DNA from 3 places in the Pseudomonas sp. Z4-7 genome. Region 3 is predicted to be linked to each of the others. Evidence: predicted binding sites of a transcription regulator. Region 3 holds the regulator's gene; each other region holds the start of a gene.

Region 1 (7,943 bases), 2.4 Mb from region 3:
TTGGCTCGCCGACGGGCGCGACGCGGTGTATCAGGGCAGCAGCGAGCCCTACGACCTGATCATTCTCGATCTTGGGCTGCCGGGGGTGCCGGGGCTCGAGGTGCTGGCGCAATGGCGCTCTGGCGGCTTGACCACCCCGGTACTGATCCTCACCGCGCGTGGCTCGTGGGCCGAGCGCATCGAAGGGCTCAAGGCCGGGGCCGATGATTACCTGACCAAACCCTTCCACCCTGAAGAGCTGCACCTGCGCATCCAGGCGCTGTTGCGTCGCTCCCACGGCCAGGTCAACCAGCCGACGCTGCAAGCGGCGGGATTGCACCTCGACGAAGGCCGGCAATGCGTGATTCGCGACGGCGCCGAGATCCAGCTGACCGCCGCCGAATTCAGGCTGCTGCGCTATTTCATGCTCCACCCCGAGCAAATCCTTTCCAAAAGCCACCTCGCCGAGCACCTCTATGATGGTGAAACCGAGCGCGATTCGAATGTGCTGGAAGTCCACGTCAATCACCTGCGGCGCAAGCTCGGACGCAGCGTGATCGAAACCCGTCGCGGCCAGGGCTACCTGTTCGGCGGACAGGCGCAGTGAGATCCATCCAGCGGCGCCTGAGCCTGGGCCTGATCGGTGTGATGGTGGTGGTCGGCCTGGTCCTCGCGCAGACCAGCCTGTGGTTGTTCGAGTTGGGTTTGCAGCGCTACCTCGAAGCGGGGTTGCGCAATGACAGCGAGAACCTGCTGGTGGCCCTGGTCCGTGGCCCGCAAGGGTTGCAACTGGACGAGCGACGCTTGTCGCCGGCTTACCTGCGACCGTTCTCCGGGCATTATTTCCGCATCGATTTTGCCGACGAGCATTGGCGCTCCCGTTCCCTCTGGGACCAGGAACTGCCGCGGCTCGACCATCCGGGGCTGCACAGCAACCTGCAACTGGGCCCCGAAGGCCAGAAGCTGCTGGTGCTGCGCACGGACTACCGGCGCCTGGGCCAGGCAATTTCCATCAGCGTGGCGCAGGACTACACGCCGGTGCGTGACAGCTTCCTGCGGATGCAGCAGGTCGGCCTCGGCCTCGGATTGGCGGGGTTGCTGCTGATCCTGCTGTTGCAACGGCTCACGGTGCAGCGCGCCTTGCGGCCGTTGGAGAAGGCCCGGGAGCAGATTGCCCAGCTGCAACGCGGCCAGCGTTCACAACTCGACGAACAAGTGCCCAGGGAACTGGAGCCGCTGGTGGCGCAGATCAACCATTTGCTGGCCCATACCGAAGACAGCCTCAAGCGTTCGCGCAACGCCCTGGGCAACCTTGGCCATGCCTTGAAGACACCTCTGGCGGTGCTGCAAAGCCTGGCGTCGAACGAGAAGCTCGACCCTTATCCCGAGTTGCGCAAGTTGCTGCTGGATCAACTGGAGCAGGTTCGCCAACGCCTGAACCGCGAACTCAACCGTGCCCGCCTGTCCGGCGATGCCTTGCCCGGCGCGCACTTGGATTGCGACGCCGAACTGCCGGGTTTGTTGGCGACGCTGAACATGATCCATGGCGAGCATCTGCACCTGGCTTATGTCGCGCCGCCCGGCTTGCACCTGCCTTGGGATCGGGAAGACCTGCTGGAATTGCTGGGCAACCTGCTGGACAACGCCTGCAAATGGGCCGACGCCGAAGTGCGCCTGACCGTGAGCGAGACGCTCGTGGGTTTCCACCTGGCAGTGGAAGACGATGGCCCCGGCATCCCGCCGGATCGCCGCGACCAGGTCTTCAGCCGCGGCACGCGCCTGGATGAGCAGACCGATGGCCATGGCCTGGGGCTGGGCATCGTGCGCGACATCGTCGACACCTGGGGCGGGACATTGGCGTTGGACGACAGCGAGTGGGGCGGGTTGAAAGTAATGATTGAGCTGCCCAAGCGCTGAAGCCATGGCTGCATCTCCTGTGGGAGCGAGCTTGCTCGCGATAGCGGCTTGTCAGTCGACACTTTCGTAACTGACCCGACGCTATCGCGAGCAAGCTCGCTCCCACAGGGGCAGTGTGGTGGATTCAAACACTGCGAGTGACTGCAAATCCCGCCGCATGACCCTTGCAGCTTGCCGCCGCTTGCTGCAAAGTCGCGACCTTTTTGTCCGGTGGCTTTCCATCGCTGTGCTTTGAGGTAACGATGATAAATGCAGTAATTGCCGCGGTTGGCGTCATGCTGGTGCTCAGCCTGTCCCGCGTGCATGTGGTGATCGCGCTGATTATCGGCGCGCTGGTGGGTGGCTTGGTAGGCGGCCTGGGGATCGAGGCAACACTCAAGGCCTTCAACGCGGGCCTTGGCGGCGGTGCGACGGTGGCGTTGTCCTACGCTCTGCTGGGCGCCTTTGCGGTGGCGATTGCCAAGTCCGGCATGGCCCATGCCTTGGCCGACAAGGTCCTGGCCATGGTCGACCGCCAGGACGCGGCCGGCGGCACGGGCGTCAAATGGCTGTTGATCGGCCTGCTGGGGACGGTTGCGGTGGCCTCGCAGAATATCCTGCCGATCCATATCGCCTTCATTCCGCTGCTGGTGCCGCCACTGCTTTATGTGCTGACCAAGCTGCAACTCGACCGTCGGCTGATCGCTTGCGTCATGACTTTCGGCCTGATCACCCCCTACATGTTCCTGCCGGTGGGCTTCGGCAACATCTTCCTCAACGAAATCCTGCTCGCCAACATCGCCCGCAGCGGTGTCGATGTCAGTGGCATCAACGTCACCCATGCGATGGGCATCCCGGCGCTGGGCATGGTCTTTGGGCTGGCGCTGTCGTTTATCAGCTACCGGAAGAAACGCGTCTACGATCTGAAAAAGATCGCCAGGGCCGAGCAGGTGGCCGTGCGCTACAACCCGCTCAGCCTGTTGGTCGCCGGGTTGGCAATCGCGGCGGCATTCGCCATCCAGCTCCTGCTCGATTCGATGATCATCGGCGCCCTGGCCGGTTTCCTGATTTTCTCGGTGTCGGGCGTGGTGCGCTGGCGCGAGACGGACGACCTGTTCACCGAAGGCATGAAGATGATGGCGATGATCGGCTTCATCATGATCGCCGCCTCGGGCTTCGCCGAAGTGATGAAGGCCACCGGTCAGGTGCAAAGCCTGGTGGAAACCTCGGCGGCTTGGATCGGCCACAACAAGGGCATCGGTGCGCTGTTGATGTTGCTGGTCGGGCTGCTGGTGACGATGGGGATCGGCTCGTCGTTTTCTACGGTGCCGATCCTGGCGACCATTTTTGTGCCGCTGTGCCTGCAACTTGGCTTCAGCCCGTTGGCGATCGTCTGCATCGTCGGCACCGCCGGCGCTCTGGGCGATGCCGGCTCGCCTGCCTCGGATTCGACGCTCGGCCCGACCTCCGGCCTGAACATCGACGGCCAGCATCACCACATCTGGGACACCGTGGTCCCGACCTTCCTCCACTACAACCTGCCATTGCTGGCGTTTGGTTGGGTGGCGGCGATGGTGTTGTAGCTTCAGAGACCGGGTTGTCTTCTTCGCGAGCAGGCTCGCTCCCACAGGGGATCGGTGTGAACACAGCAGTTGTGGACACCACCAAACCCTGCGGGAGCGAGCCTGCTCGCGATGGGGCCCTTGAATCCAGCGACCCTGCCAACCGACTGTCCACCTTGTCCTACAGTTTTATCGTGCGCTGCCGTTAACCCAGTTAACCACGCCATAAAACCAACAAGAGTGAACAGCATGCGCCTGAGCCTGAAGGCTAAAGTCCTGTCCCTGGCAATTCTGCCGGTATTGCTGTCCGCGGTGATCATCAGCCTGACCACGGCGTTCATCTTGAAGGAACAGGCCAGCAAGGAAGTCCAGCAAACCCGCGAACGTCTGCTCAGTGAAGCCAAGGCCACGCTGCAGAATTACGTCGCGGTCGGCCTTACCGCCATCAAGCCGCTCTACGATGCCGCCGCGCCTGGCGATAACGAGGCGCGCGCCCAGGCGATCAAGTTGCTGTCGAACATCAGCTACGGCAAGGACGGCTACTTCTTCGGCTACGACTCAGAGACCATTCGCCTGTTCAAGGCCAACAGCCCCGACGGCGTGGGCAAGAGTTTCAAGGACAACCGCGACCCGAACGGTGTCTACGTCAACCGCGACCTGGTGAAAGTCGCCAAGGACGGCACGCATTACCTGGAATACAGCTCGCCGCTGCCCGGCAGCAAGGACCTGGTGCCCAAGCTCGGCTACACCGAATACCTGGCCAAGTGGGACCTGGCGGTCGGCAGCTCGGTCAACCTCGACGGTATCGAAGGTCAGGTGGCGCTGGTGGAAGCCAAGGTCCACGATCGCCTGCAAGGCGTGATCCTGAGTATCGTCGGGATCGCCGCCGTGGTGCTGCTGGTGATCGCGGTGGTGGGCCTGGTGCTCGCCAATACCATCCTGCGTCCGCTGCACCTGATGAAGGACAACCTCGACGACATCGCGGCGGGCGAGGGCGACCTGACCCGGCGCCTGGCGATTACCAGCCAGGACGAACTGGGCCAACTGGCCGGTTCCTTCAACCGCTTCGTCGACAAGATCCATGGCCTGGTGCGGCAGATCACCGACATGACGTCGCAACTGACTGGCCTGGTGACGCAAGTGTCCGAGCAGGCCCAGCGTTCCGAGCAGGCCATGGAGCGCCAGCGCCACGAGACCGACCAGGTCGCCACGGCGATCAACGAAATGTCCTCCGCCGCCCAGGAAGTCGCCCGCAGTGCCCAGGGCGCAGCCGTCGCGGCCCAGCAGACCGATGAAGAAGGCCAGTCCGCCAAGCGCGTGGTGGCCGGCAGCATCCAGCAGATTCATGCGCTGGTGAACGATATCCGCAGCAGCGGCGTGTCCCTGGACAGCCTGCAACAGGACGTGGCCTCGATTGTCAGCGTACTCGGTGTGATCCGTTCGATTGCCGAGCAAACCAACCTGCTGGCCCTCAACGCGGCCATCGAGGCTGCGCGTGCCGGTGAGGCGGGCCGCGGGTTTGCGGTGGTGGCCGACGAAGTCCGCGCCCTCGCCAGCCGGACCCAGCAAAGCACCCAGGAAATCCAGGGCATGATCGATCGCCTGCAATCGGGTACGCATGCCGCGGTGGAAGCGATGCGCCGTTCCAGCGAGGCCGGCGACGGCACCTCGGAACGGGCCAACGAGGCGGGCGCCTCCCTGGACACCATGGCGCAACTGATCGGCACCATCAACTCGATGAACGCCCAGATCGCCAGCGCCGCCGAGGAGCAGACCGCGGTGGCCGAAGAAATCAACCGCAGCGTGCATCAGATCGCCGTGGCGGTGGACACTGTCGCCGACGAAACCCAGCTCAGCGCCCAGACCTCCCGCAGCCTGGCCGATCTGGGGCAGCGCCTGGGCAAACTGGTGGGGCAGTTCCGGATCTGATCCAAGCGCAGCAGGAGCTGCCGAAGGCTGCGATCTTTCGCTTTCGATCCAGATGTTTTCGCCTGGGCTACCAGGCCCTATCGGAAGCGGAGGATCGCAGCCTTCGGCAGTTTCTGCCGGGCAGAGCCAAACATGATCCGTGTGGGAGCGAGCCTGCTCGCGAAAGCGATTTCCAGCAGAATGCAACGCAGTCGTGGCGAGGGAGCTTGCTCCCGCTGGGCCGCGAAGCGGCCCCAAACCTGCCGCATGCGGAGCATCAGACACACCGCATCCGTAGATTTACGACTGCTTCGCAGCCGAGCGGGAGCAAGCTCCCTCGCCACGATTTGATCTCAGGCAGGCAGCTCGCGCACATCGCGCATCAACAGCCCGAACCACATTCCCATCCCCCGGCGCGAACTCGAATGCCGGCATATGGCAGACGCGACGGCACTCCGGCGAGTCCTGGCTGACTAACGTCTATCTGCCAATGACATGGATAGCACATGAACCGAAAGAACCTCCAAAACAAGTCGCAGATGTTGTTGCTGATCCTGGTCAGCATTGCCTTCGTCTGGATTCTGCTGCCGTTTTATGGGGCGGTATTCTGGGCTGTCATCCTGGGCATCGTCTTTGCGCCGCTGCAACGTCGCTTGCAGTTCAAGTTCGGCTGGCCGCGCAATGTCACGGCACTGTTCACCATGAGCATTTGCGTGGTGATCGCCATTTTGCCAGTGATCGTCATCAGTACCTTGCTCGTCCAGGAAGGGGCGGCGCTGTACAAGAGCCTGGAAAGTGGCGAGCTGGACGTCGCCGATTACCTGGCGCGTTTCAAGGAGGCGTTGCCGCCGTTCTTTCAGCATCTGCTTGACCGCTTCGGCCTGGGCAACCTGAGTGGCTTGCGAGACAAGATCGTCAAGAGCGCCATGCAGGGCAGCGAATTTTTCGCCACCCAGGCGTTCAGTTTCGGCCAGGGTACGTTCCAGTTCCTGGTGAGCTTCTTCGTGATGCTCTACCTGTTGTTCTTTTTCCTGCGTGACGGCGCGGAGCTGGTGCGCAAGGTGCGCTCGGCCGTTCCGCTGGCCGAGCACCAGAAGCGCCGCCTGCAATTGAAGTTCAACCGGGTGGTGCGGGCGACGGTGAAGGGTAACCTGTTGGTGGCGATCACTCAGGGCGCCCTGGGCGGCCTGATTTTCTGGATCCTGGGTATCCCGACGGTGTTGCCGTGGGCGGTGCTGATGGCTTTCCTGTCGCTGCTGCCGGCGGTGGGGGCGGGCATTGTCTGGGTGCCAGTGGCGGTGTATTTCCTGCTGTCGGGGGCGATCTGGCAGGGCGTGGTGCTGGCACTGTTCGGGGTCTTCGTGATCGGCCTGGTGGACAACTTCCTGCGCCCGATCCTCGTCGGCAAGGACACCAAGATGCCCGACTACATGGTCTTGGTCTCGACGCTCGGCGGGCTGGCCGTATTCGGCCTCAATGGTTTTGTCATCGGGCCACTGATCGCCGCGCTGTTCATGTCCTGCTGGGCGCTGTTCGTCGAGGGCAAGCCGCGGGTGCAGTTGCCCTAGGCACTCAACAGGTAGGGACCGATACGTTGCGACAAGGCCTGGGCGGCGGGTAGGGAAGTCAGCGGGCCGCTGACGGTGACGCCGTCCTGCACCAGATACCAGCAAGCCAACAGTCCGCGCTCCCGAAGTGGGGCGGGGACGGCGCTGCCAATGACAGACATGATTTGAACCTTGGGCATGGGAAACCTCCATCAGTCGATGGGGTTACCTTACGTCTCATGCGGGATGGGGAAAAATCAACCGCTTCAATAGTAGGAATCGATGCCGCTCAATCGACCACCAGGTCGAGCATGTGCACCACTTCCTGTTCATTGAGCAGGCCCTTGCGAACCAGGTTTTCCGCGAGCAGGGAAAGGAACTTGGCGCTGCGGTGGCCTTCCAGGTGCTTGAGCTCGGTCAGTACGTTGTAGACCTTGCTGGAAGTGCACAGGCCGACGATGCGGTGGGGATTTTGTGTGGGCATGGCTTCGTCCTTGTTGTTATGAGCTGCGGCGGCGGACGTTGACAGTTTGCGGCACTGCCATGACACGCTCGTGACAGCTTGAGTCGTCGAAAAATAAAGCAGGATTCAGACCATAGTGCCTGGTTGGCGCCAGATTATTGTTCCGGTAGCGACCTCAGCCAGGCGGTATGCGGCGATCAGTCGCCGTTTGGCTGAAAAGCGCCCACAAAAAAGCCCCTGGATCTTTCGATTCAGGGGCTTTGATTATTGCTGTCTGGCTCCACGACCTGGACTCGAACCAGGGACCCAGTGATTAACAGTCACTTGCTCTACCAACTGAGCTATCGCGGAATGGCGCGTATGTTACTGATTGGAAAAGAGAAGTCAAGCTTCTATTGCGGGCGGAGCGGCCTGAAGCCCATCGGTGACCAATCAAACGAATGGCAGTTACCGCGACGGCGAGAGAGGGCTACCATGGACGCCCGGAAGTGGCAGGATGCGCTGCCGGCCATTCGCCGACATCAAGGGACGCGCCATGAACCATTTGTTACCACTTCACACAATCGATTGCGCCGAGGTGTTCCTGTG
Region 2 (7,943 bases), 3.0 Mb from region 3:
TGGTGTTCTTCTACCCGCTGGACTTCACCTTCGTCTGCCCGTCCGAGCTGATCGCACTGGATCACCGCATGGACGATTTCAAGGCGCGCAACGTTGAAGTGGTCGCGGTTTCGATCGACTCGCACTTCACCCACAACGCCTGGCGCAACACCCCGATCAACAACGGCGGGATCGGCCCGGTGAAGTACACCATGGCCGCTGACATGAAGCACGAAATCGCCAAGGCCTACGACGTTGAGTCCGAAGGCGGCGTGGCCTTCCGTGGCGCGTTCCTGATCGACGACAAAGGCGTGGTCCGTTCGCAGATCATCAACGACCTGCCGCTGGGCCGTAACATGGAAGAGCTGATCCGTCTGGTCGACGCTCTGCAATTCCACGAAGAGCACGGCGAAGTCTGCCCGGCCAACTGGAAAAAAGGCGACAAGGGCATGACCGCATCGCCTGAAGGCGTAGCGGCTTACCTGGGCGAACACAGCGACAAGCTGTAAGCGCACTCAGGCATAAAAAAACCGGCCCTTGATGGGCCGGTTTTTTTATGGGCGGGTTATAAGCTGCAACGCAGGACTTTTTGCACGGAACACCGTGGCGAGGGAGCTTGCTCCCGCTCGACTGCGCAGCGGTCGCAGGCTTTTGGGGCCGCTGCGCAGCCCAGCGGGAGCAAGCTCCCTCGCCACAAGAGCACTGGAGTCAGTGCCGATATCAGTCGTCGAAATCCTGCCAGCCGCCCATTTCCTTCCAGCGATTGACGATGCCGCAGAACAGCTCGGCAGTCTTCTCGGTGTCATAGCGGGCCGAGTGGGCTTCGCGGCCGTCGAAATCGATGTCGGCGGCCTGGCAGGCCTTGGCCAATACGGTCTGGCCGTACGCCAGGCCGGCCAGGGTCGCCGTATCGAAGCTGGAAAACGGGTGGAATGGGTTGCGCTTCATGTCCAGTCGCGCAACGGCGGCGTTAAGGAAGCCCAGGTCGAAGCTGCTGTTGTGACCGACCAGGATCGCGCGCTTGCAACCGTTGGCCTTCAGGGCCTTGCGCACGCCACGGAAGATATCGGTCAGTGCCGTTTCCTCGCTGACCGCCATGCGCAGCGGGTGGTCGAGCTTGATCCCGGTGAATTCCAGCGCGGCTGCTTCGATGTTGGCGCCTTCGAACGGTTCAACGCGGAAGAAATAAGTGTGGTCCGGGAACACAAAACCTTTTTCGTCCATGCCGATGGTGGTCGCGGCGATTTCCAGCAACGCATCGGTGGCCGAGTTGAAACCGCCGGTTTCTACGTCGACCACGACCGGCAGGTAACCCCGGAAACGGGCTGCCATGGGGTGGCGAGCGCCGCCGGAACCACCGTTGCCGTCCAGTTCGTCGTCGAAATGATCTTCACTCACGCGTTTTCCTCCAGCAGGCGCCAGCGCAGTTTTTCACCGGCGCGCAGCGGGATGACAGTCTGTTCGCCAAACGGCAGGCTGGCGGGGGCAGTCCACTCGTCGCGGACCAGGGTAATGCTATCGGTGTTCACCGGCAGGCCATAGAAACGCGGACCGTGCAGGCTGGCAAAACCTTCGAGCCTGTCCAGCGCGTTGCGCTGCTCGAACGCTTCGGCGTACATCTCGATGGCGGCATAGGCGGTGTAGCAACCGGCGCAACCGCAGGCGGCTTCCTTGGCATGGCGGGCATGGGGCGCCGAGTCCGTGCCGAGGAAAAACTTCGCGCTGCCGCTGGTGGCGGCGTCGAGCAAGGCTTCCTGGTGGGTGTTGCGCTTGAGGATCGGCAGGCAATAGAAGTGCGGCCGGATCCCGCCCACCAGCATGTGGTTGCGGTTGTAAAGCAGGTGATGCGCGGTAATGGTCGCGCCGACGTTGGCCGGGGCCTCGTTGACGAACTGCACGGCATCGCCGGTGGTGATGTGTTCGAACACCACCTTGAGCGTCGGGAAACGCTCCACGACGCGGCGCATGTGCTCGTCGATGAAAATTTTCTCGCGGTCGAACACGTCGACATCGCTGCGGGTGACTTCACCGTGGATCAGCAACGGCATCCCGACCTCGGCCATCGCTTCGAGCGCCGGGAAGATCTTGTCGATGCTGGTGACGCCGGAGTCCGAATTGGTGGTGGCACCGGCCGGGTACAATTTGGCCGCGTGGACGAAGCCGCTGGCCTTGGCCTCGCGGATTTCTTCGGGCTGGGTGCGGTCGGTGAGGTAAAGCACCATCAGCGGTTCGAAGCGGCTGCCGGCCGGGCGTGCGGCCAGGATGCGCTGGCGATAGCCATCGGCCTCGACAGCGTTGCGTACGGGCGGAACCAGGTTAGGCATGATGATGGCGCGCCCGAAGGTGCGCGCGACATCGGCGACGGTATGGGTCAACACAGCACCATCGCGAAGATGAATATGCCAGTCGTCGGGACGCAGCAGGGTCAGGCGGTCGGACATTGGGGGGCTTCCAGGCGGGTCAAACTCTGGGGGAATGCTACCGGAAAAGACCGATGCGGGCACCCGCTATCAAGTTTTGCCACAAGTTACCGATAGCCCCTTCAGGTGTGCCACGAATCCGTGCGGTGTCTCGTACAGGCGTCATGCCCGGTGTTTTTCGATTTCCGTAAGTAAAAAGCCAGTGGAGCCTCCCGTGCGCCAGCGTTATCTAGCCTTGCTCAGCTTGTTTGCCAGCCTTCCTGCGATGGCGCTCACGTTCCAGACTCGTCTGGAGAGCATCGAGTGGACGGTCGAAGGCGACAAGTTCGAGTGCCGGCTGAGCCAGCCGATCGCCGATTTTGGTAGCGGCGAGTTCGTCCGCCGGGCGGGCGAGCAGGCCACGTTCCGACTCAAGGCCTACAACCCGGTGCTGGGTGGCGGTTCCGCGACGCTGCTGGCGGCCGCTGCGCCGTGGCAACCGGGGCGGGGCGACATCAACCTGGGGTCGGTCAGAATCGGCAGCGGCGACGTGTTGTTCAACAGCTCCCAAGTCCAGGCGGGACGCCTGATCAGTGGGTTGATGGAAGGGCGCAGCCCCGTGGTCCGGCGTAATGCCGAGGATGGCCGGGTGTCGGAAGTTCGCCTGTTGCCTGTGCGCTTCAACAAGGCCTTCAGCGACTACCAGGGCTGCGTGGCGAAACTGTTGCCGAAGAATTTCGAGCAGATCAAGCAGACCCAGATCGGCTTTCCTGGCGAGGGGGTTGAGCTCGACGCCCAGGCCAAGGCTCAATTGCAGGTCATGCTCGACTTCATCAAGGCTGACCCGAGCGTCAACCATGTCGAACTCGATGGGCATTCCGACAACAGCGGCAACCGCTTGACCAATCGTGAGCTGTCGCGCCGCCGTGCGCTGGCGGTCATGGATTTCTTCAAGGCCAATGGCTTCCAGGAATCGCAGTTCACTGTGCGTTTCCACGGTGAGCGTTATCCGCTCGTGCCTAATAACAACGCTGCCCATCGCGCCAAGAACCGGCGTGTGGTGGTGCAACTGGATCGAGTGGCGGCCACTCAGGCGCCAGCGGCCCAGCCCACCACGCCAACCCCGCCAGCAACGCCAGCTGTGCCTGCGGCGACGCCCGCTGCGGCACCCGGCAAGGCTCCGGCGCCGGTCGCCCCCACCAAGGCCGTGGCGCCCGCAGCGGCGACTGCAAGAACTTCCTGAGGCCATTCTGATCGTCGCGCCATCGACATAATCTGTCGCTTCGTCGTCATAAGCTGTCGCGCCTCTGTAAATTATCCGCGCTGGACGTTAGACTTCCCGGCTTTCCGTACAACCCGTGGAGTGATGGCATGGCGGACGTAAACAAGGTCGTTCTGGCGTATTCCGGCGGCCTGGACACTTCGGTGATCCTCAAGTGGCTGCAGGACACTTATAACTGTGAAGTGGTGACGTTCACCGCTGACCTGGGGCAGGGCGAAGAAGTTGAGCCTGCCCGCGCCAAGGCTCAGGCCATGGGCGTCAAGGAGATTTACATCGATGACCTGCGCGAAGAGTTCGTCCGCGACTTCGTGTTCCCGATGTTCCGCGCCAACACTGTTTACGAAGGCGAGTACCTGCTGGGTACCTCCATCGCCCGTCCGCTGATCGCCAAGCGCCTGATCGAAATCGCCAACGAAACCGGCGCCGACGCCATTTCCCACGGTGCTACCGGCAAGGGCAACGACCAGGTACGTTTCGAGCTGGGCGCCTATGCCCTCAAGCCGGGCGTCAAAGTCATCGCCCCGTGGCGCGAGTGGGACCTGCTGTCCCGTGAAAAACTGATGGACTACGCCGAGAAGCATGCGATCCCGATCGAGCGTCACGGCAAGAAAAAATCCCCGTATTCGATGGATGCCAACCTGCTGCACATCTCCTACGAAGGCGGCGTGCTGGAAGACACCTGGACCGAGCACGAAGAAGACATGTGGCGTTGGACCGTCTCCCCCGAGAAGGCTCCCGATACCCCACAATACCTTGAGCTGACCTATCGCAACGGCGATATCGTTGCCCTCGACGGCGTGGAAATGAGCCCGGCCACCGTCCTCGCGACGTTGAACCGTATCGGCGGCGAACACGGCATCGGTCGCCTGGACATCGTTGAAAACCGCTATGTCGGCATGAAATCCCGTGGCTGCTACGAAACCCCCGGCGGCACCATCATGCTGCGTGCTCACCGGGCGATCGAGTCGATCACCCTGGACCGCGAAGTGGCTCACCTGAAAGACGAGTTGATGCCCAAGTACGCCAGCCTGATCTACACCGGCTACTGGTGGAGCCCGGAGCGTCTGATGCTGCAACAGATGATCGATGCTTCCCAGGCCCACGTGAACGGCGTCGTGCGCCTGAAGCTGTACAAGGGCAACGTGATCGTGACCGGGCGCAAGTCCGACGAGTCGCTATTCGATGCAAACATCGCGACCTTCGAAGAAGACGGTGGCGCCTACAACCAGGCCGACGCGGCCGGCTTCATCAAGCTCAACGCCCTGCGCATGCGCATCGCGGCGAACAAGGGTCGCAAGCTGTTCTGACCCGGCTGCTTAAAAAAGGCCTGCCTTGCGCAGGCCTTTTTTTTGCGCATTGTCTCGTCCTGAATAATGTTATTGCCGAGGAATATCATTGATCGCTTTCCCTGGTTTATAACAAAAGTAAATTTTTGAATTGAGTAACGCAAATAGGCTTCGGAAATAACGATATTGTGCTGCTTTCTCTTCCTTGGAATTTTTTTCTGCAGGAAGCAGGCGTTTGGGCATGAATAGATCAATTACTTTGTATGAGAAAAGTCCCACGTCTAATAACAAGTCAGGTGTGTTTTTTGCCGAAGCCGAGCTGTCATCGGGGAGCCGTGGCGCGTCAGAATCACTCCATCGCTGCGACGGGAAAAATCATGGCGCGTTATGTTACGGGTTATTTGTAGGATTTTTCTGCATTGCTTGTAAGTTTTGTCTTTCGGTGCGAACGGCTTGCTACAGCGGCATCCCACGGGTGAAATGACTACGCTATTGTGCGTGCTCTAAAAATTCGAACAGCTAAGTTGGATTTGCCCATGAATAAAGTGCTGATCGTGGATGATCACCCCGTCATTCGTCTTGCTGTACGTTTGTTAATGGAGCGCCATGGATATGAAGTCATCGCGGAAACAGACAATGGCGTCGATGCGTTACAGCTGGCGCGCGATAAAATGCCCGACATCGTTGTTCTCGATATCGGGATCCCGAAGTTGGACGGACTGGAGGTTATCGCGCGCCTGACCACCAATCCTTCGCCCCTGAAAGTGCTGGTGCTCACCTCTCAGTCGCCAGGGCATTTCTCGATGCGATGCATGCAGATGGGAGCGGCCGGTTATGTGTGCAAGCAACAGGACCTGACCGAGTTGTTGAGTGCAATAAAAGCGGTGCTCTCGGGCTACAGTTATTTTCCCAACCAGGCGTTGCATACCGTGCGTTCGAGCCTGGGCAACGCCAGCGAGTCGGATATGGTCGATCGTTTGTCCGGACGAGAGATGATGGTCCTGCAGCAGCTGGCCCGTGGGAGAACCAACAAGGAGATTGCCGACGGGATGTTCCTGAGCAACAAGACAGTGAGTACCTACAAGACCCGACTGTTGTTGAAGCTCAATGCTCGCTCACTGGTCGACCTGATCGAGCTGGCACAGCGTAACGGATTGGTGTAAGTCCAAAGCCCACGTGCTCGGTAAAAGGCCTCCGTCAGGGAGGCTTTTACGAGTCAGAGGTCAAAATCATAGTCGGCCAATTGTTTCTGCAAGCGACGCTCTTCCAGCAGGTTATCGATGGTGCGACGTTTGCTCAGGTTGGTTTTCGCCACTTCCACGACCACAGGTTCCGCATCGTCAGCCTCGACGGCGATGAAATCGTCTTCTACATCCAGTTGTTCTTTGCCAGCGCTCATGGGTTCGACTCCAGGCTAAGACTGCCATTGGCGCTCCTTATAGCGATAAACCTGCGGCGGGTAAAAAAGATTTTTTCAATCGCTCGATCAAAGAAAGCAATAGCGCCTCAATCGTCAGATGTCTTGTGCTTGTATTCGCACAGGTCTTCGATTCGGCAGCTGCCGCAACGGGGCTTTCTCGCCAGGCAGACGTAACGTCCATGGAGGATGAGCCAGTGGTGGGAATCCAGGAGGTATTCCTTGGGGACAAATTTCATCAATTTCTTTTCCACTTCCACGACATTTTTGCCCGGAGCAATCCCGGTACGGTTGCTGACGCGGAAAATGTGCGTGTCGACTGCCATCGTCAGCTGACGAAACGCGGTGTTGAGCACCACGTTGGCGGTCTTGCGGCCGACGCCTGGAAGGGCTTCCAGCTCTTCGCGGGTCTGCGGGATCTCGCCGCCATGACGCTCTATCAGCAGGCGGCAGGTCTCGATGACGTTTTTGGCCTTGCTGTTGAACAGCCCGATGGTCTTGATGTATTCCGACAGCCCTTCGACCCCCAAGGCGTGGATCGCTTGCGGCGTATTGGCCACGGGAAACAGCTTGGCTGTGGCCTTGTTGACGCCGACGTCGGTGGATTGGGCCGACAGGATTACCGCGATCAGCAGCTCGAAGGGCGAGGAGTAGGCTAGTTCGGTTTTCGGCTCCGGGTTGTCTTCATGAAAGCGACGGAATATTTCCAGGCGTTTTGCGGCGTTCATGGGCGCGGCGTTTCCTCTAGGGGTGGATGGGGTTTGCTGGCCGTCCAGGCCTGGTGGGCCGCCAGCAGCAGGCCGAGCAGGATGAACCCGCCCGGAGCCAGCAGGGCCAGTGGGACGCCATTGCCGGTCAATTCGCGCAGGGCGCTCAGAATGGCCATCAGGAGGCCAGACTGGCCCGCAAGCCTGAGGCGGTCAGCTACCCGGGATTCGTCCACTGGCGCTTGATCCAGCGCTACGCAGCTCAAGGCGATCCAGCCGAGGTAAAGGCCTGACGATGCATACCACTCCGGCAGCCAGGCCTGCGTGACCAGGCTTGCGCAAGCACTCAAGGCTGCGGCCAGCAGGATAGCGGCAACCAGCCGCTGATAAGTCGTGCAGCGTGGCCCGGCCAGCGCCATGGCCCAGCCATGGCCGAAGCTGATCAAAACCCAGGCCAGCCACACCCCCAGTGCATTCGTCAGCGAGCTGCTTGCACCCACCAAGGGCACGAGCAGCAGGCCACGGGTCAATACCGGCTTATTCATTGGCACTCGCTCCGGTCAGGTGGGCCTGGTGCTCATCGAAATAACGCAGCGCATCGTGGATCGCCTGGAGCACCGCGCGCGAGGTCACCGTCGCGCCGGCCAATTGATCGAACTGGCCCTGGTCCTTTTTCAAGGCCCAGCCGTCATCGGTCGGCGCCTGGCGCGACTTTCCGGTGAATGTCCGCAGCCAGGCATTCGGCCAGTCGGCGATTACCGCGCCCAGGCCGGGTGTTTCCGACTGGCGCAGGGTTTTAACGCCAAGCAGGCGGCCGCTGGGGTCGATGGCGATCATCAATTCGATGCTGCCCTCATAGCCCAACGCCTGGCT
Region 3 (7,943 bases):
TTGCTCGCCACGGCGCGGTTTTCGCTGCTGCTGCGCGTCAGGAAACCGTCGACCCGACGGGCCAACTCGCGAAACTCCTCGGCACCGACTTCGCGACGCATGAAGCGCCCCCAATCGGTACTCAACGCCTGGGCTTCCTCGCTCAGGCCGTTGACCAGCGGAGTAGCGCTTTCCACCAGGTCCATGGTGCGGTTGGCCGCGGCTTCGGTCAGCTTGACCACATACCCCAGGCGCTCGGTGGCGTCGGTGATCTGCGAGACTTCCTCGGCCTGTGGCATGTTCGGATCGATCTGGAAATTGACGATCGCGCTGTGCAGTTCACGGGTGAGCTTGCCGACTTCCTGGTACAGCCCGCGGTCACGGGTCTGGTTGAGCTCATGAATCATTTGAACCGCGTCACCGAAGCGGCCCTTTTCAAGGCTGTCGACCAGTTCGCGGGCATGTTTTTTCAGGGTCGATTCGAAATCGCCCATTGAAGATTCGTTGTCCATAGCTCCCCCGTGGCGCCGTTAACCGATGCGTTCGAAGATTTTTTCGATCTTCTCTTTCAACGCCTGGGCCGTGAAGGGTTTGACCACATAGCCGTTTACACCGGCCTGGGCCGCTTCGATGATCTGCTCGCGCTTGGCTTCGGCGGTGACCATCAGCACCGGCAGGTGCTTGAGTTTTTCATCGGCGCGCACGTGGCGCAGCAAGTCGATACCGGTCATGCCGGGCATGTTCCAGTCAGTCACCAGAAAGTCGATGCTCCCGCTGTTGAGGACTGGAATGGCAGTGGTGCCATCGTCAGCCTCGACCGTGTTGGTGAACCCGAGGTCACGCAACAGGTTTTTTATGATCCGCCGCATCGTTGAGAAGTCATCAACGATGAGGATTTTCATGTTCTTGTCCAATTCGACCTCCAAGCAGTCTTAAACGCGCCCAGCACCTGGACGCGCCATTTCAATCAATCCGGCACAACACTCGACAACGGTATGGAGTCCCACGGATGGAGACTGGCCCGGCACATGCCATGCCAGCCCCGCTCGCAGCGTCCCCACACTGCCTGTCAGCGCGCTCGCCACTCCCCCAAACGCCCCCGCAAGCGGGCCGCGCACTGGCTGTGTAACTGGCTGACCCGCGATTCGCTGACCCCCAGGACCTCACCGATTTCCTTGAGGTTCAGCTCTTCGTCGTAGTACAGCGCCAAGACCAGTCGCTCACGCTCCGGCAAATTGGCAATCGCATCCGCCAGCGCGCTCTGGAAACGTTCGTCTTCCAGGTCACGCGACGGCTCCATGTGAGCACTCGCATTGTCCTCGTGCAGCCCTTCGTGCTCGCCGTCCTGCAAAAGGTCGTCGAAACTGAACAGGCGGCTGCCCAAGGTATCGTTCAAAATCCCGTAATAATCATCGAGACTCAACTGGAGTTCGGCCGCAACTTCGTGATCTTTAGCGTCACGCCCGGTTTTAGCTTCAATCGCGCGGATTGCGTCACTGACCATACGGGTATTGCGGTGCACCGAACGCGGCGCCCAGTCGCCCTTGCGGACTTCATCGAGCATCGCTCCGCGAATCCGGATACCGGCATACGTTTCGAAACTGGCGCCCTTGCTCGCGTCGTATTTGTTCGACACTTCGAGCAGGCCGATCATGCCCGCCTGGATCAAGTCTTCGACCTGGACGCTGGCCGGCAAGCGTGCCAGCAAGTGATAGGCGATGCGCTTGACCAACGGCGCATAACGCTCGATCAGTTCGTACTGGGCGTCCCGTGCCGATTTTTTGTAGAGATGGTTGTAACCGCTGGCTGTCATAACACGGGCCCTGCCGTTTGTTGCACGAGACGCTCGACGAAAAATTCCAGATGCCCGCGAGGGTTGGCCGGCAGCGGCCAGGTATCGACCTTCTGGGCGATAGCCTTGAACGCCAGCGCGCATTTGGAACGTGGAAAAGCTTCATAGACGGCACGTTGCTTCTGGACAGCCTTGCGTACGCTTTCGTCGTAAGGCACTGCGCCGACATATTGTAGGGCGACGTCCAGGAAGCGATCCGTGACCTTCGTCAACTTGGCGAACAGGTTGCGTCCTTCCTGCGGGCTCTGGGCCATGTTGGCCAGGACGCGGAATCGGTTCATGCCATAGTCGCGGTTAAGCAGTTTGATCAGGGCGTAGGCATCGGTGATGGAGGTCGGTTCGTCGCAAACCACCAGCAGGACTTCCTGGGCGGCGCGGACAAAACTGACCACCGAGTCACCGATACCGGCGGCCGTGTCGATCACCAGCACATCGAGGTTGTCGCCGATGTCGCTGAAAGCCTGGATCAGGCCGGCGTGCTGCGCCGGCGTCAGGTGAACCATGCTTTGGGTACCGGAGGCGGCCGGCACGATGCGAATCCCGCCAGGCCCCTGGAGGAGCACGTCGCGCAGTTCGCAGCGGCCTTCGATCACGTCCGCCAGCGTGCGCTTGGGGGTCAGCCCCAGCAGCACGTCGACGTTCGCCAGGCCCAGGTCGGCGTCCAGCAGCATGACCCGTCGGCCAAGCTCTGCCAGAGCCAGGGACAAGTTCACTGACACGTTAGTCTTCCCGACGCCACCTTTGCCGCCGGTCACCGCGATCACCTGTACGGGATGCATGCTGCCCATGTTCGTTCTTTACCTTGTCTTACTTAGACGGAGGCCACATTACTGGCTGCGCGTTCGCATACGGAACAATGCATGGCAGACCATCGATGTAGGTACAAAAAATATTCATGATTACCTCAGCCGACCTGCTTGGTCGGGCTGTGGTAGATGTCAGCGAACATGTCAGCCATGGCTTCGTCGCTGGGTTCTTCCTGCATTTGCACACTCACGGCACGACTGACCAGTTGATGACGGCGCGGCAGATGCAAATCATCCGGGATCCGCGGCCCGTCGGTCAGGTAGGCCACCGGTAGTTCATGACCGATCGCCAGGCTCAACACCTCGCCCAGGCTTGCCGTTTCGTCCAGCTTGGTCAGGATGCAGCCGGCCAGCCCGCAGCGTTTGTAGCTGTGGTATGCGGCGGTTAGAACCTGTTTCTGGCTGGTGGTTGCCAACACGAGATAATTTTTTGACTTGATGCCACGCCCGGCCAGGCTTTCCAACTGCATGCGCAGGGCCGGATCGCTGGCTTGCAGGCCGGCGGTGTCGATCAGCACGACGCGCTTGCGCAGCAGTGGTTCCAGCGCCTGGGCCAGCGATTGGCCCGGATCCACATGGGTCACCGACACATTGAGGATCCGGCCCAGGGTCTTGAGTTGCTCCTGGGCGCCGATGCGGAAACTGTCCATGCTCACCAGGGCGATGCTCTGGGCGCCGTACTTGAGTACATAACGGGCGGCGAGCTTGGCCAGGGTGGTGGTCTTGCCCATGCCGGCCGGGCCGACCATGGCAATCACCCCGCCCTCTTCCAGCGGCTCGACTTCCGGCGTGGCGATCATCCGCGCCAGGTGCGCCAACAGCATGCGCCAGGCCTGGCGAGGCTCTTCGATATCGTTGATCAGTGCCAGCAGGTCGCGGGACAACGGGCCGGACAAGCCGATGCGTTGCAGGCGACGCCACAGGTTGGCCTGGGCCGGACGGCTGCCTTGCAGCTGGTTCCAGGCCAACGAGCCAAGCTGGACTTCCATCAGCTCACGCAGGCTGTTGAGTTCAAAGCGCATCGAGTCCAGGGCACGTGGGTCGACACCCGCGGCTGGCGCGGCTGGCGCCGGTACCGGACGACGCGGCTCGGCCTGGGCTGGCTCGATCAGCGGTTCGGCAGCGGTCAGCGGCAGGCCGGCCGTCAATGGCTGGCCGGCGAACAATTGACGATTGGTCCCCGCGCTGCCTTCGCCTTCGCTGCTGCGCAGGCTCAGTTCGGCCTGGGCGCTGGCGATGCGCGACTGGGTCTTGCGCAGCTCATCCTCAAGCTCCATGTTCGGAACCCGTGGGGCCAGCGCCGACAATTTGTAATCCAGGGCAGCCGTCAGCTCGACACCGCCGGCGATCCGGCGATTACCGATGATGGCTGCTTCAGCGCCCAGCTCGTCACGTACCAGCTTCATGGCCTGACGCATATCGGCGGCAAAAAAACGCTTCACTTGCATAAACCACTACCTCAGCCGTTGGGCCCTACTGTCGCAACGATGGTCACTTGCTTGTTGTCCGGTATTTCCTGGTACGCCAGCACATGCAGCCCCGGGACCGCGAGGCGACCGAATCGCGAGAGCATCGCGCGAATCGGACCGGCCACCAGCAGGATCACCGGTTGGCCTTGCATCTCTTGCCGCTGGGCTGCTTCGATCAACGAACGCTGCAGCTTCTCGGCCATGCTTGGCTCCAGCAGAACACCCTCTTCCGAGCCTTGTCCTGCCTTCTGCAGACTATTGAGCAATATCTGTTCCAACCTTGGCTCCAGAGTGATCACAGGCAGCTCAGACTCAGTGCCTACAATGCTTTGGACGATTGCGCGGGATACGCCGACTCGCACCGCAGCGACCAACGCGGCGGTATCTTGACTCTTCGAAGCGTTGTTGGCGATGGCTTCGGCGATACTGCGAATGTCGCGCACCGGGACCTGTTCGGCCAACAGCGCCTGCAACACCTTGAGCAACTGCGACAGCGACACCACGCCCGGCACCAGCTCCTCGGCCAGTTTTGGCGAGCCTTTGGCCAGTACTTGCAGCAATTGCTGGACTTCCTCGTGGCCGATCAGCTCGCTGGAGTGCTTGTACAAAATCTGGTTCAAGTGGGTCGCCACCACGGTGCTGGCGTCTACCACGGTATAACCGAGCGATTGCGCCTGGGCCCGCTGGCTGATTTCGATCCACACCGCTTCCAGGCCGAAAGCCGGATCCTTGGCGGTAATACCGTTGAGCGAACCGTAGACCTGTCCTGGGTTGATCGCCAGCTCGCGGTCAGGATAGATCTCGGCTTCGGCCAGGATCACGCCCATGAGCGTCAGGCGATAGGCGCTTGGGGCCAGATCGAGGTTGTCGCGGATATGCACGGTGGGCATCAGGAAGCCCAGGTCCTGGGACAGCTTCTTGCGCACGCCCTTGATCCGGGCCAGCAATTGACCACCCTGGTTGCGGTCGACCAGTGGGATGAGGCGGTAGCCGACTTCCAGGCCGATCATGTCGATCGGCGTCACATCGTCCCAACCCAACTCCTTGGTTTCCATGGCCCGCGCCGGCGATGGCAGCAGTTCCTGCTGACGCTTGACCTCTTCCAGCGCCTGGACCTTTTGCCCGTTCTGCTTTTTCCAGAACAGGTAGGCGCCACCAGCAGCCAGGGCAGCCATGCTCAGGAACGACACGTGGGGCATGCCCGGCACGATACCCATCACCGCCATCAGGCCGGCCGCCACGGCCAGGGCCTTGGGCGAAGCGAACATCTGGCGATTGATCTGCTTGCCCATGTCTTCGGAGCCCGAAGCACGGGTCACCATGATCGCGGCAGCTGTGGATAACAACAGTGATGGCAATTGCGCCACCAAACCGTCACCGATGGTCAGCAAGGCGTAGACCCTGCCAGCATCACCGAACGTCATACCGTGCTGGAAGATACCGACGGCCATCCCGCCGATGAGGTTGATGAACAGAATCAGCAGGCCGGCGATGGCGTCGCCACGCACGAACTTGCTCGCACCGTCCATGGAACCGTAGAACTCGGCCTCCTGAGCCACGTCAAGACGACGAGCCTTGGCCTGGTTCTGATCGATCAGGCCGGCGTTGAGGTCGGCGTCGATCGCCATCTGCTTGCCGGGCATCGCATCGAGGGTGAAACGCGCGCTCACCTCGGAAATCCGCCCGGCACCCTTGGTCACCACGACGAAGTTGATGATCATCAGGATGGCGAAAACCACGATACCGACCACGTAGTTACCGCCGATCACCACTTCACCGAAGGCCTGGATCACCTTACCGGCGGCAGCGTGGCCGTCCTGGCCGTGGAGCATGACCACGCGAGTGGACGCCACGTTCAGCGCCAGGCGCATCAGCGTCGCCACCAGCAGGATGGTTGGAAACACCGCGAAATCCAGCGGCCGCAGAGCGTATACGCAAACCAGCAGTACCACGATGGACAGCGCAATGTTGAACGTGAAGAACACGTCGAGCAGGAACGGCGGTATCGGCAGCATCATCATGGCAAGCATGACCAGCAGCAACAGCGGCACACCCAGATTCCCCCGGCTGAGGTCGGCTACGTTGCTGCGTGCGGTGCTGAATAACTGAGAGCGATCCACCAATATTCCCCGTTCCTGTGAAGCAAACTTTTGACGCCCGGAGGGGGCGCAGACGGGGTATTGCAAGAAGCTTTCCAACTTTTGCAAAAGCTTGGAATAGAAAGGCCGAAGCGACTTCAACCCTGTGGGAGCGAGCCCGCTCGCGAAAGCGGTTTGTCAGTCGGCGCCTGTATCGACTGGATCGGCGCATTCGCGAGCAGGCTCGCTCCCACAGGGTAATACGGTTCACTTGAGAAGAAAGGGTACCCGTGGCGAGGGAGCTTGCTCCCGCTCGGCTGCGAAGCAGTCGCAAACCGGCGGGTGCGGCGTGTCTGATGCCCCGCATCTGGCGGGTTTTGGGGCCGCTTCGCGGCCCAGCGGGAGCAAGCTCCCTCGCCACGGGTTTGTCGATGCCCTAAGGGAATAGCATCGGCTGAATTAGGAATCGCGCCGCAAATCCGGCGGGATCGGCAGGTCCTTGAGCGGTTCGGGACGCTTGCCCTTGCCGGCGCGGTGCTGGCGGATCTGGTAGACGTAGGCCAGCACCTGGGCCACAGCCAGGTACAGACCTCCGGGAATTTCCTGATCGAGTTCGGTGGAGTAGTAGATCGAGCGCGCCAGCGCCGGCGATTCGAGCAGCATCACTTCGTTGGCAACGGCGATTTCGCGGATCTTCAACGCCAGGAAATCACTGCCCTTGGCCAGCAGCACCGGCGCATTGCCTTTTTCAGGATCGTATTTGAGCGCCACCGCATAGTGGGTCGGGTTGGTAATGACCACGTCGGCGTCGGGAATCGCCGCCATCATGCGCCGCTGGGAGACCTCGCGCTGCAATTGGCGAATCCGCTGCTTGACCTCCGGCTTGCCCTCCGCGTCCTTGTGCTCGTCGCGCACTTCCTGCTTGGTCATCATCAGCTTCTGCTTGCTCTGATAGAGCTGGATTGGCACATCGATGGCGGCGATCAGGATCAAACCGCAAGACATCCACAACGTGCTCCATCCCACCAGCTGCACGCTATGAATGATGGCCTGTTCCAGCGGTTGATGGGCGATGCGCAGCAGATCGTCGATGTCGCCCTCCAGCACCACCAACGCGACGGACAGGACCAGCAGGAACTTGCCAAAAGCCTTGAGCAGCTCCACCAGCGCCGTGGTGGAAAACATGCGCTTGATGCCGGCGGCCGGGTTCATCCGGCTGAACTTGGGTGCCAGGCTGCCGGCGGCGAAGAGCCATCCGCCCAGCGAAATCGGGCCGATGAATGCCGCCAACAATAAAAAGATCAGCACGGGCTGAATCGCCAGAAGCGCGATCTTGCCCGAATGCAGCAAGTACTGCGTCATGGCGCCAGGGCTCAGCAACACTTCCCGGGGCAAGGAAAAATTCAGGCGCATGATCTCCAGCAGTTCCAGCGCCAGATCGCCGCCATAGATCAGCAAGCCGCCAGCGCCGGCAAGCATGATCGCCAGGGTGTTGAGCTCCTTGGAGCGGGCGATCTCGCCTTTCTCGCGGGACTCCCTGGTGCGTTTCTCCGTGGGGTCTTCTGTCTTGTCCTGACCGCTTTCGCTCTCAGCCATGGTTCAGCGCGCCTGTGCCATGTCGCGTAGCAGCTGCAAGGCCTGGGTGGCCAACGGCTGATACTGGTTGAGAATATCCCCCAGGCTGACCCAGAAGATCACCATGCCCAGCACCAGCGTGAGGGGGAAGCCGATGGAAAAAATGTTCAGCTGCGGCGCCGCG

The links. Region 3 encodes FliA, which starts transcription of late flagellar genes. Its sites were predicted from a motif close to CTAAAGTTTNNNNNNNNNNNGCCGNTAA; they were not measured.
Region 1: J3P91_RS08780 (methyl-accepting chemotaxis protein) is a predicted target of FliA. The motif match lies at 3,619-3,646, and genes of this name have one in related genera.
Region 2: J3P91_RS05800 (flagellar protein MotY) is a predicted target of FliA. The motif match lies at 2,489-2,516, and genes of this name have one in related genera.

What each region holds. Positions count from the first base shown of each region.
Region 1 covers NZ_CP071642.1:1,957,655-1,965,597, forward strand. Annotated here, with positions in the region: gene J3P91_RS08765 (response regulator transcription factor) at 1-586, shown strand, start outside; gene J3P91_RS08770 (sensor histidine kinase) at 583-1,896, shown strand; gene J3P91_RS08775 (Na+/H+ antiporter family protein) at 2,142-3,458, shown strand; gene J3P91_RS08780 (methyl-accepting chemotaxis protein) at 3,687-5,366, shown strand; gene J3P91_RS08785 (AI-2E family transporter) at 5,852-6,913, shown strand; gene J3P91_RS08790 (hypothetical protein) at 6,910-7,092, opposite strand; gene J3P91_RS08795 (hypothetical protein) at 7,182-7,376, opposite strand; tRNA gene J3P91_RS08800 (tRNA-Asn) at 7,631-7,706, opposite strand; gene J3P91_RS08805 (hypothetical protein) at 7,941-7,943, shown strand, end outside.
Region 2 covers NZ_CP071642.1:1,333,753-1,341,695, forward strand. Annotated here, with positions in the region: gene J3P91_RS05785 (peroxiredoxin) at 1-488, shown strand, start outside; gene rnt (ribonuclease T) at 700-1,377, opposite strand; gene pyrC (dihydroorotase) at 1,374-2,420, opposite strand; gene J3P91_RS05800 (flagellar protein MotY) at 2,614-3,621, shown strand; gene J3P91_RS05805 (argininosuccinate synthase) at 3,750-4,967, shown strand; gene J3P91_RS05810 (hypothetical protein) at 5,037-5,189, opposite strand; gene J3P91_RS05815 (response regulator transcription factor) at 5,483-6,109, shown strand; gene J3P91_RS05820 (PA3496 family putative envelope integrity protein) at 6,163-6,345, opposite strand; gene nth (endonuclease III) at 6,453-7,091, opposite strand; gene J3P91_RS05830 (Rnf-Nqr domain containing protein) at 7,088-7,615, opposite strand; gene J3P91_RS05835 (RnfABCDGE type electron transport complex subunit G) at 7,608-7,943, opposite strand, start outside.
Region 3 covers NZ_CP071642.1:4,348,149-4,356,091, forward strand. Annotated here, with positions in the region: gene J3P91_RS19490 (protein phosphatase CheZ) at 1-491, opposite strand, end outside; gene J3P91_RS19495 (chemotaxis response regulator CheY) at 510-881, opposite strand; gene fliA (RNA polymerase sigma factor FliA) at 1,049-1,792, opposite strand; gene fleN (flagellar synthesis regulator FleN) at 1,789-2,619, opposite strand; gene flhF (flagellar biosynthesis protein FlhF) at 2,736-4,085, opposite strand; gene flhA (flagellar biosynthesis protein FlhA) at 4,097-6,226, opposite strand; gene flhB (flagellar biosynthesis protein FlhB) at 6,644-7,780, opposite strand; gene fliR (flagellar biosynthetic protein FliR) at 7,784-7,943, opposite strand, start outside.